3 regions of the Rhizobium sp. BK312 genome follow, and region 1 is predicted to be linked to each of the others. Evidence: riboswitches for the same ligand, from Rfam matches in the RefSeq annotation. Region 1 holds a riboswitch; each other region holds the start of a gene.
What was found. A riboswitch is a leader RNA that binds a small molecule or an ion and turns the genes downstream of it on or off. The one in region 1 is predicted to bind thiamine pyrophosphate.
Positions count from the first base shown of each region.

Region 2: linked by a shared signal. The riboswitch ahead of thiM (hydroxyethylthiazole kinase) and the one ahead of thiC (phosphomethylpyrimidine synthase ThiC) in region 1 are both predicted to bind thiamine pyrophosphate.
Region 3: linked by a shared signal. The riboswitch ahead of thiB (thiamine ABC transporter substrate binding subunit) and the one ahead of thiC (phosphomethylpyrimidine synthase ThiC) in region 1 are both predicted to bind thiamine pyrophosphate.

Region 1 is NZ_JACHZP010000004.1:517,743-523,571, forward strand. It holds gene FHT85_RS14660 (thiazole synthase) at 1-662, opposite strand, end outside; gene thiS (sulfur carrier protein ThiS) at 665-862, opposite strand; gene thiO (glycine oxidase ThiO) at 853-1,830, opposite strand; gene thiC (phosphomethylpyrimidine synthase ThiC) at 1,832-3,658, opposite strand; TPP riboswitch at 3,751-3,882, opposite strand; gene FHT85_RS14680 (porin) at 4,491-5,582, shown strand; gene FHT85_RS14685 (TetR family transcriptional regulator) at 5,798-5,829, opposite strand, start outside.
Region 2 is NZ_JACHZP010000007.1:96,832-102,660, forward strand. It holds gene yghU (glutathione-dependent disulfide-bond oxidoreductase) at 103-978, opposite strand; gene FHT85_RS20310 (DUF1127 domain-containing protein) at 1,559-1,705, opposite strand; TPP riboswitch at 1,939-2,035, shown strand; gene thiM (hydroxyethylthiazole kinase) at 2,086-2,889, shown strand; gene thiE (thiamine phosphate synthase) at 2,886-3,524, shown strand; gene thiD (bifunctional hydroxymethylpyrimidine kinase/phosphomethylpyrimidine kinase) at 3,521-4,333, shown strand; gene FHT85_RS20330 (undecaprenyl-diphosphate phosphatase) at 4,459-5,331, opposite strand; gene FHT85_RS20335 (hypothetical protein) at 5,531-5,743, opposite strand.
Region 3 is NZ_JACHZP010000006.1:103,686-109,514, forward strand. It holds gene FHT85_RS18050 (M48 family metalloprotease) at 1-214, opposite strand, end outside; gene FHT85_RS18055 (ATP-binding cassette domain-containing protein) at 593-1,321, opposite strand; gene thiP (thiamine/thiamine pyrophosphate ABC transporter permease ThiP) at 1,314-2,954, opposite strand; gene thiB (thiamine ABC transporter substrate binding subunit) at 2,962-3,954, opposite strand; TPP riboswitch at 4,040-4,156, opposite strand; gene FHT85_RS18070 (MDR family MFS transporter) at 4,227-5,762, opposite strand.

The DNA.
Region 1 (5,829 bases):
GCTTCCGCCATCGCGACCGGATCGCCGGCCCCGGCAACCGCTGTGTTGAGCAGCACGGCATCGAAGCCGAGCTCCATGACGGTCGCTGCATGCGAAGGCCTGCCGATGCCGGCGTCCACTACCAGCGGAACCTCAGGAAAATGTGCCCGCATCGATCGCAGAGCGGATAGATTGAGCGGTCCGGCCGCCGTTCCGATCGGCGCGCACCAGGGCATCAGCACCTTGCATCCGGCTTCCAGCAGCCGCTCGGCGACGATGAGATCGTCCGTCGTGTAGGGAAAGACCTCGAAGCCGTCATCGGTGAGGATTCTCGCCGCCTCCACCAGCGCGAAAACGTCGGGCTGCAGCGTATCGTGATTGCCGATCACCTCGAGCTTGATCCAATTGGTCCGAAAGACCTCGCGCGCCATTTTCGCGGTTAGAATCGCTTCGGATACGCCGTGGCAGCCTGCTGTATTGGGAAGGACGCGAACGCCGAGTTCGCGAATCATCTCAAAGAATGTGCCCCCATTACGCCCGCCCGCCGTTTCCCGGCGCAGCGATACAGTCGCGATCCCGGTTTGCGAACGTTTGACGGCTTCCGCCAGTACGGCCGGGGAGGGGTAGCGCGCCGTGCCGAGAAGAAGGCGCGATGTAATTTGGGTTCCGTAGAGTTCAAGCATGGTCAGCCTCCCTGCATTGGCGTCAGGATCTCGATCCTGTCATCGTCGGTTAGGATATGGTCGCCGCGTTCCTCGCTATGGACGAGTTCGCCGTTGACGGCGGTTGCCAGCCACTCGCCCTCATATTCGAGAGCCGTGAGAAGTTGTAAAAGCGTCGTTGCTTCAACAATCTGCGCTTCGCCATTGATGATCAGGCGCATTGGCGGCTCCTTTCGTCGTGCCCGTAAAAGACGAGATCGGCGGCTTTCTCGGCCATGGCGGGCGCGAGCAAGAAGCCATGGCGATAGAGGCCGTTGACAAGGATGGCTTTGCCCTGCCGCGTCACGCGCGGAAGGTTATCTGTAAAGGCAGGGCGGATGCCGGCGCCGGTTTCGACCACGGCAGCTTCGGCAAAGGCCGGGTGCAGCGAATAGGCTGCGTTCAAGAGTTCCATCAGCGAACGGGCGGTGATCGGCCCTTTGAAGTCGGTCTCGATCATCGTCGCACCGACCATGAACAGGCCTTCGCCGCGCGGCACGATATAGACGGGAAAACGTGGATGCAGCAGGCGGACGGGGCGCGAAAGCACGATCTCATCGCTTTGCAGATAGAGCATTTCGCCACGCACGCCGCGCAAATCGCGGATGCGGCCGATGCGGGCAGCCCCCGTGCAATCGATGATTTCAGAGAAGCTATCGTCATCCACGAGCCCGTCGATAAAGGTGACGCCTTTTGTAGATAGATCGTCCTTCAACGATTGCAGGACCTCGCGGGGATCGAGATGTGCTTCCTGCGGAAAGAACAAGCCCTGGCGGAATCGGCCGGCAAGCGAAGGCTCAAGGGCGGCGATTTCGTCTTCGTCCACCCAGCGGTAATTCGTCGTGCGGCTGGCGAATCGCCTCAGCTCGTTTTGATCGCGGTTCGGCGCGACGACGAGCGTTCCATTGCGGACGATCTTGCCAGGCAGAATCGCGTCCCATCGATCGGCGGAATCACGGCCGAGCGTCAGTACAGCCTCATCGGCACTTTCCCGCTCGCACCATGGCGCCAGCATGCCGCCGGCAAGCCAGGAGGCGGCGCGATGAAAATTCCGGCCTGGATCTGAGATCGTGACCTCGGCTCCGCGCCGGACTAGCTCGTGGGCGACCGTGAGGCCGGCAACGCCGGCCCCTTTAACGAGAATACGCATGTCATTCAGCCGGCTGGGCAGGGGCTTCGACCGGCATATAGAGGTCTCCGCCCTCTCGATACTTGGCCGCCATGGCTTCCAGCCCTTCCTTCTGTGCTTCGGCGCGGATGTCGTGCGAAATCCGCATCGAGCAGAATTTCGGGCCGCACATAGAGCAGAAATGGGCCACCTTATGGGCCTCCTTCGGCAGGGTTTCGTCGTGGAAGCTGCGAGCCGTGTCCGGGTCGAGCGAAAGGTTGAACTGATCCTCCCAGCGAAATTCGAACCGGGCGCGCGACAGAGCATCGTCACGAACCTGCGCGGCCGGATGACCTTTGGCGAGATCCGCCGCATGCGCTGCGATCTTATAGGTGATGACGCCTGTCTTGACGTCGTTGCGATCGGGCAGACCAAGGTGCTCCTTCGGCGTGACGTAGCAGAGCATCGCCGTCCCGAACCAGCCGATCATGGCAGCGCCGATGCCCGATGTGATGTGGTCATAGCCCGGCGCGATATCCGTCGTCAGCGGCCCGAGCGTGTAAAAGGGCGCCTCGCCGCAGACGGAAAGCTGCTTGTCCATGTTTTCCTTGATCTTGTGCATCGGCACATGGCCGGGGCCTTCGATCATCACCTGACAATCCTTGGCCCAGGCGATCTTTGTCAACTCGCCGAGTGTCTCCAGTTCGGCGAACTGCGCGGCGTCGTTGGCGTCAGCTATCGAGCCGGGGCGCAGGCCGTCGCCAAGCGAGAAGGAGACGTCATAGGCACGGCAGATATCGCAGATTTCCTCGAAATGCTCGTAAAGGAAGCTCTCGCGATGGTGATGCAGACACCACTTGGCCATGATCGAGCCGCCGCGCGAGACGATGCCGGTGACGCGATTGACGGTGAGCGGGATGTAATGCAGCCGCACACCGGCATGGATGGTGAAATAGTCGACGCCCTGTTCCGCCTGCTCGATCAGCGTGTCGCGATAGATTTCCCAGGTCAGTTCCTCGGCAATGCCGCCGACCTTTTCCAGTGCCTGATAGAGCGGTACGGTGCCGATCGGCAGCGGCGAATTGCGGATGATCCATTCGCGGATATTGTGGATGTTGCGGCCGGTCGAAAGATCCATGACGGTATCGGCACCCCAGCGGGCAGCCCAGACCATCTTCTCGACCTCCTCCGCCATTGAGGAGGTGACCGCGGAATTGCCGATATTCGCATTGATCTTCACCAGGAAGTTCCGGCCGATGATCATCGGCTCGCTTTCGGAGTGATTGATGTTGGCCGGAATGATCGCTCGGCCGCTCGCAACTTCCTGGCGGACGAACTCTGGGGTGACATGATCCGGAATATGGGCGCCGAAGCTTTCGCCATCGCGAATCAGGGCTTCTGCCTTCGCCTTGCGGCCGAGATTTTCGCGAATGGCGATGAATTCCATTTCCGGCGTGATGATGCCGGCGCGCGCATAGGCGAGTTGGGTGACCGCCTTGCCGTCTTTCGCCCGCAGGGGCTGGCGCTTGGCCGGAAATTCCGGTGTTAGCCGTTCGCCGGTGACGAAACCATTGTCTTCAGGGCGCACATGCCGGCCTTCATAAGCCTCGACATCGCCGCGGGCGAGAACCCAGTCGCGGCGTAGCTGAGATAGACCCTCCTCGATGCGGATGTCGGCGCCCTCGATCGTGTAGGGGCCGGAAGAATCATAAACAATGACAGGCGGCTCGCCCGAGGTCGGATGGACGCTGATTTCGCGCATCGGCACGCGGATGTCCGGGTGGATCTCTCCGGGAACATAGATTTTCGTGGATGCCGGCAGCGGGCCGGTGGTGACGGTCGGAGTGAGGTTCTTTGCGGCAATATTCATGGTTTGAGGCTCCAAGTTGCAGTTGGAGACCCAGTCAATCAGCCGGAATGATGAAAAGACGCCGGCATGGAATCCAGGCGGGAATCCGAAGCCTTCGAGCGCTTGCACCGTCCCTACGCCAGTATGAACTGGATCAGGTTCAACGGGTCACTGCGCCACAGGAGGCAAAGCCTCATTGTCCAGCAGTATCTCAGCCCCTTGCCGGGACCCCCCTGGTGAATACGGAAAGGCTATGCCTTACCCTTGTTCTCTGTCAACCCCGCAACGACGGTCGCGTTTTCTCAATCGATTGACCCGTGTGGCGCGGGGGCGGCTTGGATTCCATAGGGGCGAGCCTCCGATAGGCGCGATCATCATCTTCGATGACGCTGCTCTTGATCTAAGCCCGTTCCCGCATAAATGGTACCGATGAAAATTCCGGATCTCGAGCCTGATTGGGGAAGGCTGTCTCGATTTGGTGCGAATTCTTGAACCTTGGCGACGGCCGACTATTCCGCAGTAAAAGGCTCAGCCCGCCGCCAGTTGCATTTAAGCAACAGCAATCAAGTCTAATGCCGGAGCGGGTTTCACAGAATTGACAAACATACGGGCTGTTTGTAAACCAAATATAGGACATAACTGTCTTACGGACGAGCGATCGGCCGGATCGGTAGAGGCATTTCAAAACCTTTGCCGCGGGGTGAATTATGGAGGTTAGAGGGGACTCAAGCCGACATCAGGTGCGTATCTGCCGGACTGCCCGGTTGCGTTTAAACCGACGTAATCCTCAGGGTGGTGTTCCAGCTTTGTACTCGCGGTAAATTGGAATGCATATTGCAACCAGGAGTTTAAAATGAACATCAAGAGCCTTCTTCTCGGCTCCGCTGCTGCGCTGGCAGCAGTTTCTGGCGCCCATGCGGCTGACGCGATCGTCGCTGCTGAGCCCGAGCCGCTGGAATACGTTCGCATCTGCGACGCATACGGCGCTGGCTACTTCTTCATTCCAGGCACCGAAACCTGCCTCAAGATCGGCGGCCGCGTCCGTACCGAAGGCGAGTGGTACGATGCCTACAACCCGAACAGCCATAACGGTACGCTGTGGCACACCCGTGCGGAGCTGAGCGTCGACACGGCAACCGACACCGAATACGGCCCGCTGAAGACCAACACGGTCATCCGTTGGGATTGGAATGACGGCAACTCCACCTCCACGAAGCTGCTGTTCGCGAACATCAGCCTCGGCGGTTTCCTCGTTGGTAAGGCTGACTCCCAGTACAACTCCTACATCGGTTATGCCGGCGACGTCATCAACGACGACGTGATCTATGACGGTCCGTACGAACTCAACCAGTTGACCTACAACTACGACGCCGGCAACGGCTTCACGGCTGTGATCTCGGTTGAAGACTCGAACTCCAGCGGCTCGGGCGCTTCCTATGGCTCCAGCTGGTGGTCTGACGACAAGGGCAACCACTACGCTCCTGACGTCGTTGCCGGTGCTGGCTTCAAGTCCGGCGCATGGGGCTTCAAGGTCGTTGGCGGTTACGACTCGATCGTCGAAGAAGGCGCCATCAAGGCTCGTGTCGATGCTGACTTCGGTACCTTCTCGGCCTTCTTGATGGGCGGCTGGAACACCGACGGCGACAAGCTGAACAAGTATGCCGGCACCAACCTCGATCGTTCGGCTTGCCCGGTTAACGATGCATCGAAGTGCGGCTGGGGTGACTGGGCTGTTTGGGGCGGCGTTGGCGTTCCGATCAACGAAAAGCTGAAGTGGAACCTGCAGCTCGCCTATACCGACTCGAAGATCTTTGCCGCAACCACGAACGTCAAGTGGAACCCGGTCAAGAACCTGCTCATCGAGCCGGAAGTCTCCTACACCAACTTCGATTCTGTGAACCAGGATCAGTGGGCTGGTATCCTGCGCTTCGAGCGTAGCTTCTAATATTGAATTACCCGGCTCAATGCCGGGTAAGAGAAGCCTGACGTTCCAATCCGCCAGGCTTCTTTCATCGATCGGTTGACCTCCGATCAAAGCAAAGGATCTGGCTTTCCCTCCGGATCCTTTTTTATTTCCAGCTTTGGGAAATCGGTTCAGCTCCCGGCAGAAGCTTCAAACCGTCGTCGTTGGTTCTCTTCAATTCCGAAGGGAAAACCGTTCTAGGCTTTTTCCGGTATCATCGCGGCAATCG
Region 2 (5,829 bases), on a different contig from region 1:
CGAGGCTGACTTGCCGAGACCGACAGCACCCGCAGTAAGCGCAATAAAAGAGCTCGCGATCCGGAGGGCCGCGAGCTCATTTCTGCAAAGCGAATTGTTGGATCAGCCTGCAGCTTCCAGCTTATCCTGCGTCTTCGTCTCGAAGTCGCTGGCATCGTGGCGCTCACGCAGCTGCTCGGATGGATCGCCCGACATGCGGTTGACCATGCGGCCGCGCTTGACGGCAGGACGCGAGTAGATTTGCTCGGCCCAGCGCTGCACGTTCTTGTATTCCTGCACCTGCAGGAACTCGGCCGCGCCGTATTGCCACCCCTTGGCCAAACCGCCGTACCACGGCCAGATGGCGATATCGGCGATCGTATAGTCGCTGCCGGCGATATATTCGCTTTCGGCCAGGCGACGATCGAGAACATCGAGCTGACGCTTCACCTCCATGGCAAAGCGATCGATCGCATATTCGATCTTCGTCGGCGCATAGGCGTAGAAATGACCGAAACCGCCGCCGAGATAGGGCGCGCTGCCCATCTGCCAGAACAGCCAGGAGATGCATTCGGCCCGAGCCGGCTGCTCGGTCGGCAGGAAGGCGCCGAATTTTTCGGCGAGATACATCAAAATCGAGGCCGATTCGAAAACGCGAACCGGCTTCGGGCCACTGCGGTCGAGCAAAGCCGGGATCTTCGAATTCGGATTGATGTCAACGAAACCGCTGCCGAATTGATCGCCCTCACCGATTTTGATCAGCCAGGCATCATATTCCGCACCGCTGTGACCAAGCGCCAGCAGCTCTTCGAGCATAATCGTGACCTTCACGCCGTTGGGCGTTCCAAGCGAATAGAGCTGAAGGGGATGGCGTCCTACCGGCAGTTCCTTCTCGTGAGTCGGGCCGGCAATCGGGCGATTGATATTGGCGAACTGGCCGCCATTGGCCTTGTTCCAGGTCCAGATTTTCGGCGGGGTATATTCGGCAGGGCCGGTCATGGGCATCCTCCTTTTTCGGGAATCGAATTTGGGCGATCTTCGATGTAGCGCGCTACATAGATCGCACATAGAGGCCGCTCTTCATTTTTGCGAGAGGAGAATGCGCACTCTTTAACGCGGAAGCGCTCTTGCCGCCTGGGTTAGGGCGCGGACTCTTCGATCGCGTTAGGCCATTGGCAAATGCCTGGAGGTTCATGAAACGAAAAAGCCTGCCGCGGGAGGAGGAGCGGCAGGCTTTTTACAAGAACCGAACAGCGGATGGGAGGAGGAGTTCCGCTATTCCTGCAGCCGTCCCTGGGAGGAGGATAAGGACGTCTGCCAAGCGAAGGGATGCGGGAGGAGATGCATCGCTTCGATGAAGACGAACATACCAGTCTTTTGCTCAGTTCATAGGCATTTCTTTGCAAGGCAGTTATGCGCTATGCGAAAATCGGGCAGCTGGGTCGATCGTAATCTTCAGCCAGGGCGGTGAAGAATGAGCGGGATGCCTATAAAGCAAAAGCGCCTGCTCGGGGGAACAGGCGCTGGTATAATGCAGCTTTTATAAGGAGCCGTCGCGTATAAGGAGCCGTCGCGGCCGTTAGCGAGCGATCGCTGCACGGGCAACATTGCGGATCTCGCCGCGATCGATACCCAGGTCGTGCAGTTCGCGCGTGGACATACGGCCCAGTTCGGCGACCGTCTGACGATACTTGCGCCAGTTGTTGAAAGAGCGTGCTACGTTCATGATGATCCCCTTTCCTTGGGCTTTCGAAGCTGAGCAGCCGTGCTTGGCGCTCCCGTCGCTTCGATAAGAACTATATAGTCGAACCCATTGGCTTTTTGCAGAGCTAAGGAATCACCGCACCTATGCGTCTACTGCATGCGTCGCCCGAAAAGCAGGCGATCTTCATTCGTCGGTCGCGCCTACCTTGACGATTCGCTGATGACAGCGCCGCCTTTGTCTGCGAAAAGAAAAGAGATGAGAGACAGGGGCGTCCGCTATCCGGCGGGCTGAGAAGCACCCTTCGAACCTGAACCAGATCATGCTGGCGGAGGAAGTCGCTCGGGACCTCGCGAAGCTGAAGCACGTCGTCCCTACGCGTCTCGCCGCCTGAAAGGGGCGATATGCAAGACCAAATCACACCAGGCAATCTACTTCGCACCATGCGGGCGAACCCTCCCCTGGTGCAATGCATCACCAATTTCGTCGCCATGAATATCGCGGCCAATGTGATGCTTGCCGCCGGCGCATCGCCGGCAATGGTACATGCCGAAGAGGAGGCCGGTGAGTTTGCCGCTATCTCCGGCGCACTGACGATCAATATCGGTACGCTTTCCGCGGGTTGGCTTAGGGGCATGCTGAAGGCCGCACAGTCGGCAAACAATGCCGGCAAGCCCTGGGTCCTCGATCCCGTCGCCCATTATGCGACCGCGTTTCGTCGCGATGCCATCACGCGCTTGCTGGAACTAAAGCCGACAATCATTCGCGGCAACGCATCCGAGATCATCGCGCTTGCCGGCGGGACGAGCCGCGGCCAAGGCGTCGATAGCCGCGATGCCGTCGAGCAGGCGGAAGATTCCGCCCTTCAACTCGCGGAAAAGCACAGCTGCGTAGTGGCAGTCACAGGCGTTACGGATTTCGTGACGGATGGGCAGAAGGCGAAGCGCATTGCAGGCGGTTCGCCATTGATGCCGCAAGTAACCGCACTTGGATGCTCGCTAACCTGCCTCGTCGGTGCGTTTGCGGCGGTAGCTCCGGATGATCCGTTCCATGCGACCATAACGGCGCTTACGGTCTTTGCCGTTGCCGGCCAACAGGCAGGAGCGGCTGCAGAGGGGCCAGGCTCCTTCTCCTGGCGCTTCCTCGATGCCCTTGCCGCCCTAACCCCGGAAACACTGGATCACGACGCAAGGATATCGGCAGCATGAACACAGACTTCGATCTCTCGCTCTATCTCGTCCTCGATCCGCTGCTATGCCGTGATCTCGGTATGGTGGAGACAACGCGGGCGGCGGTGGCGGGCGGCGCCACCATGATCCAGCTTCGCGACAAGGAGGCTTCGATCCCCGCCATGATCGAAACCGGCCGTGCCCTCAAGCAAATCCTGCACGGAACGAATGTCCGGCTGATCGTCAACGACAATGTCGAGGCTGCCATCGCCATCGGCGCCGATGGCCTTCACATCGGCCAGGAAGATATGAATGCCGCCGACGCCCGCCGCCTGATCGGCCCGGACATGATCCTCGGCCTCTCGGTGGAAACGGAGGCTCTCGCCTCCTCCATAGATGCCGGAATCATCGACTATGCCGGGATCGGTCCGGTCTTTGCCACATCCACCAAGCCCGACCACAAGCAACCGATCGGCTTTGACGGGCTTGCCCGCATCGTCAGGCTTTGCCCGGTTCCTTCAGTGGCAATCGGCGGCCTGAAGGCTGTTCATACCGCCGATGTCCTTTCGTGCGGCGCAGATGGCCTCGCGGTCGTCTCGGCCATATGCGGACAACCGGACCCGCAAGCGGCGACAATCATCATCGCGAAAGCCATCAAGGAGGCTCGCCAATGATCCGCAACGTTCTATCTATCGCCGGCTCCGATCCCTCCGGCGGTGCTGGCATTCAAGCCGACCTGAAGGCTTTCTCCGCCCGCGGCGTTTATGGAATGGCGGCTCTGACCGCCTTAACCGCGCAAAACACTCAGGGCGTCTCCGGCGTCCATCCCGTGCCCCCTCATTTCGTGGCAGACCAGATCAATGCGATCTTTGCCGACATCCGTGTGGATGCCGTGAAGATCGGCATGATCGCTAATGCCGCCATCGCCAGTGCCGTCGCGGACATTCTGGCGCGACATCGCGATGTACCCGTCGTCCTCGACCCGGTCATGATCGCCAAGGGTGGCGCAGCCCTGCTGGCTGCCGATGCCGTTGACGTGCTGACCACGCGGCTGCTGCCGCTTGCGACCGTCATTACCCCGAACCTACCCGAGGCGGCTGCGCTGTTGCATGACGCCGAGGCGACGAACCGCGAAGACATGGCGCGCCAGGCGCGTGCGCTGGCAGCGCTCGGGCCTTCAGCAGTCCTCGTCAAGGGTGGTCATCTGGAGGGTGACGAAAGCCCGGATGTGCTCGCAAGCGGCGGTCATGTGGCCTGGTTCGAAGCTCAGCGGTTGCCGACCAAGAATACGCATGGAACGGGCTGCACGCTCTCCAGCGCTATCGCGGCAGAGATCGCCAAGGGCCTGCCGCTCCCCGAAGCTATCGCCGTCGGCAAGGCCTATCTCGCCGCCGCGGTTGCTGCCGCAGGCCAGCTTTCCGTCGGAAGCGGCCATGGGCCTGTTCAGCATTTCCATGCACTGTGGGCCACAAATAAGGAGTAGCGAGCCTGTTACTCAAGGGTCGCCGTTTCTGGTGCCGGCCGCGGCCTCGATCGGGCATAAGACAAAAAGCGCCGTCCTGATGGGCGGCGCCTCCTCTTCATTGGCGATCGAATGGTACGGGCGGCTCAGGCCCAGCCCATGGTCAACACGCCAAAAAGGATGACGGCGCCAAGACCGATACGGTAGATGACGAAAGGCCAGGTCGAAAAGCGTTCGAGAAAGCGCATCAGCCCCCAGATGGTGATGAAGGACGATATGCTGCCGACAATCAGGCCAACGAGCAGTACCGACCAGGCTTCCATCGGAAGATGCGCCTTGTGAAGCTCATAAAGCTCCTTCAAGCCGGCAAGAGCGATGGCCGGTAAGCCGAGCAGGAAGGAGAACCGTGCCGCCTCCTCTCTTTTTAAGCCGAGGAACAGTGCGCCGGTTAGGGTCGACCCCGAGCGCGAGACACCGGGGATAAGAGCACCGACCTGCGTGATGCCGACAAAAAGGGCATCCATCAGCGTCATCTGTCCGATATCCTTCCTATGGCGGCTGTAAAGCTCAGCGACCGCCAAGAGCAAGCCCATGACCACGCAGGCGATGCCGATGACCCAGAGGCTGCGGAAAGACGTGCCGCAAGCGTTCAGGGAGGATGACAGCAGCAGGCCGGCGATCACGATCGGTATGGTGGCAATCACGATGGCGATCGCAAGCCGGATGGAAGGAGAGTTCCAGTCCCTTTGCCTGATCGCATCGAGCGATCCAAAGGTGACGTAGCGGACGTCGCTCCAGAAATAGGAGACGATCGCTGCAAGTGCTGCAAGCTGCATCGTAGCCGAGAAGGCAGAACCAGGGTCCTGCCAGCCCAGCAAGGCGGGCACCACGCGCATATGGGCAGTGGACGAGACCGGCAGTAGCTCGGTCAATCCCTGCACGATGCCCAGAATTGCGATCTTGGCATAGCCCAGGGCAACAAAGCCCGTATCCACGCCTTGCGTACAAACATCAGCCACGTTTTGATATCCTCAGTTGTTCAGGGGGCTTTGCACCGAGTGGTGCGACGAACTAGCTGTGAAACTGGTTCCCAATTTGAAATCGACAACACCTGGCGAAGGTGTCGCCAATTTCACATCGGGGCAAGCTGAGGATATAGCCGCGCAGGCTGAACTCTATCTGAAATTGCCGGCTCGAATTTTGGAGTTTGGCGTATTTCTAGCCGTCATCCTCCGGCAACGCCTGCATGTAGCGGATCATGGTGTAGAAGCCGGCGAGGAGGACCAACGCGCCTGCCGCATGATGCAGATTGTGCAGCATCGTATGGTGATGCCTGAGCAGAAGGCAGCTTAAATTATAAAGGGTTATGGCCACCGCCGTCATGAGAGCGGCCAGGAATAGCGCCATGTTTCGCTGAAAGAAATCAATCATCACGCACACCTCTTTTGAGTGCCAACAGATTCCATAAGGATTGGGGAGGAATTACGACAAAGGCACAGAGCCGTGGCACCGTGGCG
Region 3 (5,829 bases), on a different contig from region 1:
TGGTCAAGGCGCCGGCGATGCGGGCAACGAGCCTCTCCGTCTTGGCATCCTTGTATTCGCCGCCATAGCTTGCGAGGATACGCGGATGCTCGCGGGCTCCCATTTGCGCGCGCGGATCGTTCTTCTGCACTTCGGAAACGATCTGCGGATTGGCGGAGGGCGAAACGCTCGGCTGATAGGATTGATCCATCACCGTCTGGCAGCTGTTCAACATTGCTGCGGCTGCAAGGAAGGGTACAAAACGGCGCAAACGGGCTGCGACGGTCAAATCGATCCTTCGTTCTGCTCGCTTGCTCTGCTTCAGGACCTGCATCCTACTCATTTCGCTGTCATGCCGGCTCGGCGCCAAATCCGGTTGATCCTTACCGGGCGGATCATGGTCGTGCGCCGATAAAGGTTGTTTTCGCCCCCATCGATCCGCATTTACCCGGACGGCTTCCACCTCTTGCTGTAGCCGATTTTGGCACCGGTTGCATAGCGAGACTCCGTTTAAATGTGGCAGCGTTGTATTTTAGCAAGCATTTCCGAGGACTTTCAGCCGCTTCGCTAGACGAAATTAAGGCAAAGCCGGCGGCAAGCTGCCATGACACAATCAATGTTGCAGAAATGTGGTCAACGCCGGAATCCCGCCCGCCTGCAGGAAGTTTTCGATGGGCGCGGTAAGCTTGATCGTGCCGCCGTCGATGAAGACGGCGTGGTCGGCAAGGCGCCGCACTTCGGCCGGGTCATGCGAGACGATCAGCACCGTATTGCCGGTTTCGCGATGCAGAGTTTTCAGAAGTTCGACCATGCCGGAGCGCAGGCCGGGATCGAGCGCGGCGAAAGGCTCGTCCAGCAGCAGGATTGGCTTGTCGCGCACCAGAGCTCGAGCGAAAGCGGCGCGCTGGCGCTCGCCGCCGGAAAGCGTTCCCGGCTTGCGCTTTTCAAAACCGGCTAGTCCGACCCGCGCCAAAGCCTCCGAGACCTTTTGCCGATCTTCCTTCGAAAGCCTCAATGACGGGCTGATGCCAAGGCCGACATTGGTGAAGAGATCGAGATGAGCGAAGAGGTTGTTGTCCTGGAAGACGAGAGACACCGGCCGTTCGGCGGGATGCATGCGGCTCACGTCCTGTCCGGCGAGCAGGATACGGCCGCGATCAGGCTGTTCGAAGCCGGCCAGTAAATTGAGAAAGGTGGATTTGCCCGACCCTGACGGCCCGGCAATGGCGATGATCTTGCCCCGCGGCAATGCGCAATCGAAGCGGAAGTCATGCGTGCCGAGGCGCAGTTCGACTCCTTCCATGCTGATGCCTTCTGCCTTCATGATGCTGCTGTCAGTCATTTCGTCTGCTTTCGTCATCCGGCACGCCCTGGCCCGCGGTTCCGGCTATGGTCAGGAGAAAGCATACCAGGCCGAGGATCAAGGCATATCCGTCGGCGTCGTTGGTGCGGTAGCTGCCGAGCTTGCTGTAGACCAGCCAGGGCAGGGTCATCAGGCTGTCGGAGCCGAAGAGTGCGACGGCGCCGAGATCGCCGAGCGACAGGGCCATTGCGAAGGAGAGCGCCGTGAAGAGCGGTTTGCGCAGACCCGGCCAATCGACCATGCGCAGGCGCGCAATGCCGTGAAGGCCGAGGCTTGCCGCCAGCCGCCCGGTGCGGCTGACATGGACAGTATAGGCCGGCTCGATGACGCGAATGACGAAGGGCAGCGCCATCAGCGCATTGATGACAATGATGAGGACGGCCGCAAAGCGGCTGGGATCGCCCAATGGCCTGAGCGCCAGGAACCAGCCGGTTGCCAGCACGATCGGTGGCACCAGCAGGATGAGGGAGGAGCTTGCGCCTAATGCGATCGCCAGGCCGTGCAGGCCGAGGGACTTTCGGCGATCCGCCGATATCACCGAGCGGGCGCGAATGATCGCGAAGGATGTCAGCACGGCTAAAAGGCCCGCAGCAAGCGCGATTGCAAGACTTGTGATTGCCGCCTGCAGGAAGATTGGCTGGGAGACGAGCTTGAAAAGATTGGCCTTGAGGCCGGTCACGACGACTGCAGCAAGCGGCATGCCGAGAAAGAGCGTCGCGGCGGCCAGCAGCGCAGCATCGATGCATCGCGCAGCCATCCCCTGTCCATCGATGCGGCGCAGCGCCCGGCCAGCCGTCAGTCCGTGATCGTCGGGAGCTCGAAACAGCGTCATGACGCTGAGTACAAGGAGGGTGACGACGATCTGCAGCAGCGACAGCATTACGGCGCGGCCGGGATCGAAATCGAAGCGGAGCGCCTGGTAGATCGCCACTTCCAGCGTCGTTGCGGCCGGGCCGCCGCCGAGGATCAGGACCAGCGTGAAGCTGGTGGCGCAGAGCATGAAGATCAGGCCGGCGATGCCGGGAACGAGGCCGCGCAGGATAGGCCATTCGATGAAGCGGAAGACCGAGATGGGCTGCATGCCCAGCCCGCCGGCCACGAGCCAATATTCCGCTGGCACACGCTCCAGTCCGGCTAGCATCAGTCGGCAGGCGAGCGGCATGTTGAAGAAGACATGCGCAAGCAGGATACCGGCCAGGCCATAGATGCTGACGGGCTGCGACAGGCCGAGTGCTGATAGCGCCTGGTTGATGAGCCCCTGCCGGCCCCATATGCCGAGCAGGCCTAGTGCGCCGATCAGCACCGGCAGGCCCATCGGCACGGCCATCAGTCGGATCAGCCACAGCCGGCCGGGAAAGCGCGGCTGGCGCGCCAATGCGCGGGCGACCGGAATGGCGAGCACAATGGAGAGCAGTGTCGAAAGCACCGCCTGCAGCAGTGTGAAGCGCAGGATGCGCAGCAGATATGGGTCTGTGAGCGAGGTGTCGCCGCCGGATTCGATGCCGGCGGAGAGGAGAACAAGAACGGCGATCCCGACGAAGAGCGCAATGCTGCCGAGGCTGAACGCCCCGCCGGAAATAGCGCGTCTTCGCTCGGGTGCCGTGAGTATGATCAAGGCATCAGTTGCCGCTGGTGGCGGTCAGCCATTCGTCGATCCAGGCTTTACGGTTCTTGTCGACGTCCGCAGGGCTCATCAGGAAGGTCTTCGACGGCACGACGAGCTTGCTGAAGGCATCCGGCAGGGGCTCGGAAGTGGCGGAAACCGGCATCATCCAGTTGCTTGTCGGAATGATGTCCTGGAAGCCTGCAGAGATCATGAATTTCAGAAAGTCGCGGGCCAGATCTTTGTTCGGGGAAGCCTTGATGAGGCCGGCGACCTCGATCTGAATGTAATGCCCTTCCGAGAAGGCGGCTGCCTGATAGCGATCGGTCTTGTCCTCGATCATGTGATAGGCCGGTGACGTCGTGTAGGAGAGCACCATCGGCGCTTCGCCCTTGGTGAAGAGGTCATAGGCTTCCGACCAGCCGGGAGTGACCGTCAGGATGCGGCCTTTGAGCTTCGCCCAGGCATCGGCGGATTTGTCGCCATAGATCGACTTGACCCAGAGCAGCAGGCCGAGACCCGGCGTCGAGGTGCGCGGATCCTCGATGACGATCTTCTGATTGGGATCGCCTTCGACGAGATCCTTCATGCTCTTGGGCGGGTTCTTGACGGTCTGGCTGTCATAGATCACGGCGAAATGGCCGTAGTCGTAGGGCACGAAGACGTCGTCCTTGAAACCGCCGGGAACCTTGAGGGCCGAGGTGTCGACGCCGCTTGCGTCGAAGAGGCCGGTATCCTTCGCTTCGTCGATAAGATTGGTGTCGAGACCGAGAACGACATCGGCCTTGGTGCCCGTTCCTTCCAGTTTGAGGCGGGAGAGAAGTGCAACGCCATCGGTGACGGCGACGTAATTGACCGTGCAGCCGCAGGTCTTTTCGAAAGCTGCCTTGACCTTGGCACCAGGACCCCAGTCGGCCGTGAAGCTTTCATAGGTGTAGATGGTCAGGGTCTTGTCGGCTGCTTCAGCCGTCTGAGCAGCAAAAAACGTTGCGCCGGCGGCAAGGGCCAGGCCGGCGAAGAATGACAATAGCGATCGGTTTTGCACGACAGCGCCTCCACTTTGGTTTCGTCTTGAAGGGGAAAGGGCGCTATGATTTCGTCACGCGTCTAATCCCTCCGCCGGTGTTAGCCGGATCAGGTTCCGCGGGTTGGCCGGTGAAAGCCTCTCAGCCAAATATCCTGAAGGACATAAGGCACCCCGTTAGAGCGTCGGCAGATTTAGCCTTGTGACGGAGGGATGACAAGGGAAATGATTCCCTTGCCGATTGCAGCATGAAGGATTTACTCGGCAGCCTCCGCGACCGCTGGGCTTTCAAATTTCTTCGCGGCACCCGGGAGCTGCACATTCTTCAGCGTCAGCGAGGTCAGGAGACCAAACATGCAAATGCCGGCTGCCGTCATGAACAACGGGCTGAAGGCGCTTGCATAGGCGTTGGCGACGGCCTCGCGGGTAATCTCGGGCAAGGCGGCCATCATCTTCGGCGTCAGCTCCTCGATGTTCGGTACGCCGGATATGGAAACACCGACATTGCCGAGTTTGGCGGCGATGATGGCGCCGTAGATGGAGATGGCGATGGAGGCGCCGCCCATGCGCGACAGCGTGACGGCGCCGGTCGCAGCGCCGACGTCACGGGCAGCCGCTGCATTCTGTACGCCGATAACGGGCACCTGCTGGGCAAGGCCGATGCCGATGCCGTGCAGCAGCATCAGGCCGCCAATGAGGACGATGGGCGTGCCGGCATGGACGAAGGCGAGTGAAGCGAATGCGATGGTGCTGCAGCTGGCGCTGGCGACGGCAAACGGCTTGTAACGGCCTTTGGCCGCGATCAGTCGGCCGGCGGAGAGCGAGCCGCAGACGATGCCGCCGGTCAGGAGAATGAACAGCAGCCCGGCCATGGAGGGAGAAAGGCCTGTCGTCGTCTGCAGGAAGAGCGCGAAGTAATTGACCATGCCGATAGCGACGGCGCCGCTGGTGATCGAGAGGATCAGCAGAAGGCCGAATGTCGGATTGCGGAACAGCGTCATCGGCACAATCGGCTCGGGTGCGCGGCGCTCGATGAAAACCCAGGCGATGGCGCAGATTACCCCGAAGGCAATAATACCAAGGCATTGCGGCGATAGCAGCGACCCGAAGAGTTCGCTTCCGTCGGCAGCAAGCACAATGCTTGTCGTCGTCAGGGCAAGGACGATGGCGCCGGCATAATCGATCTTCGGACGGCGGGCAGGCTTGCGGTAGGGCAGCATGAAGGCCAGGCCGGCAAGCACGATGAAGCCGATCGGTACGTTGACGAGGAAGATCGAACGCCAGCCGAAAAGATCGCTCATCGTGCCGCCGAGAACGGGGCCGATGGCGCCCGACGCCATCAGCACGAGGCTCGAATAGCTCTGGTAGCGCGCACGCTCGCGCGGCTCGAAGAGATCGGCGTTGACAGCAAATATCGAGACCATGATGCCGCCACCGCCGAAGCCTTGAAGGACGCGGGCGGCGATCAGCGTATCCATCGAGACGGCTAGACCGCAGACGGCAGAGCCGACCGTGAAGATCGCGATCGCCGTCATCATCACATATTTGCGGCCGAAGAGATCACCGAGCTTGCCGTAGACGGGCATGACGGCGGAAAGCGAGAGAAGATAGGCCGATCCGATCCAGCCGAAGCGATCCAGATGCCCGAACTCGCCGACGATCGTCGGCAGTGCCGTCGAGACGATCTGGTTGTCGAGCGTTGCCATGAACATGGCGGTCATCAGAAAGAGGAAAAGAATAAGCCGCCGTTTGTGATCCGCCACGAGCGGTGTGAAGCTTGTCTGCATGTCCATGGAGCAAGAACCCGAACTGGGCCGGAACGCTGCGCTATCGAGCGAATGCGCGGGACGCCCGGTCTTC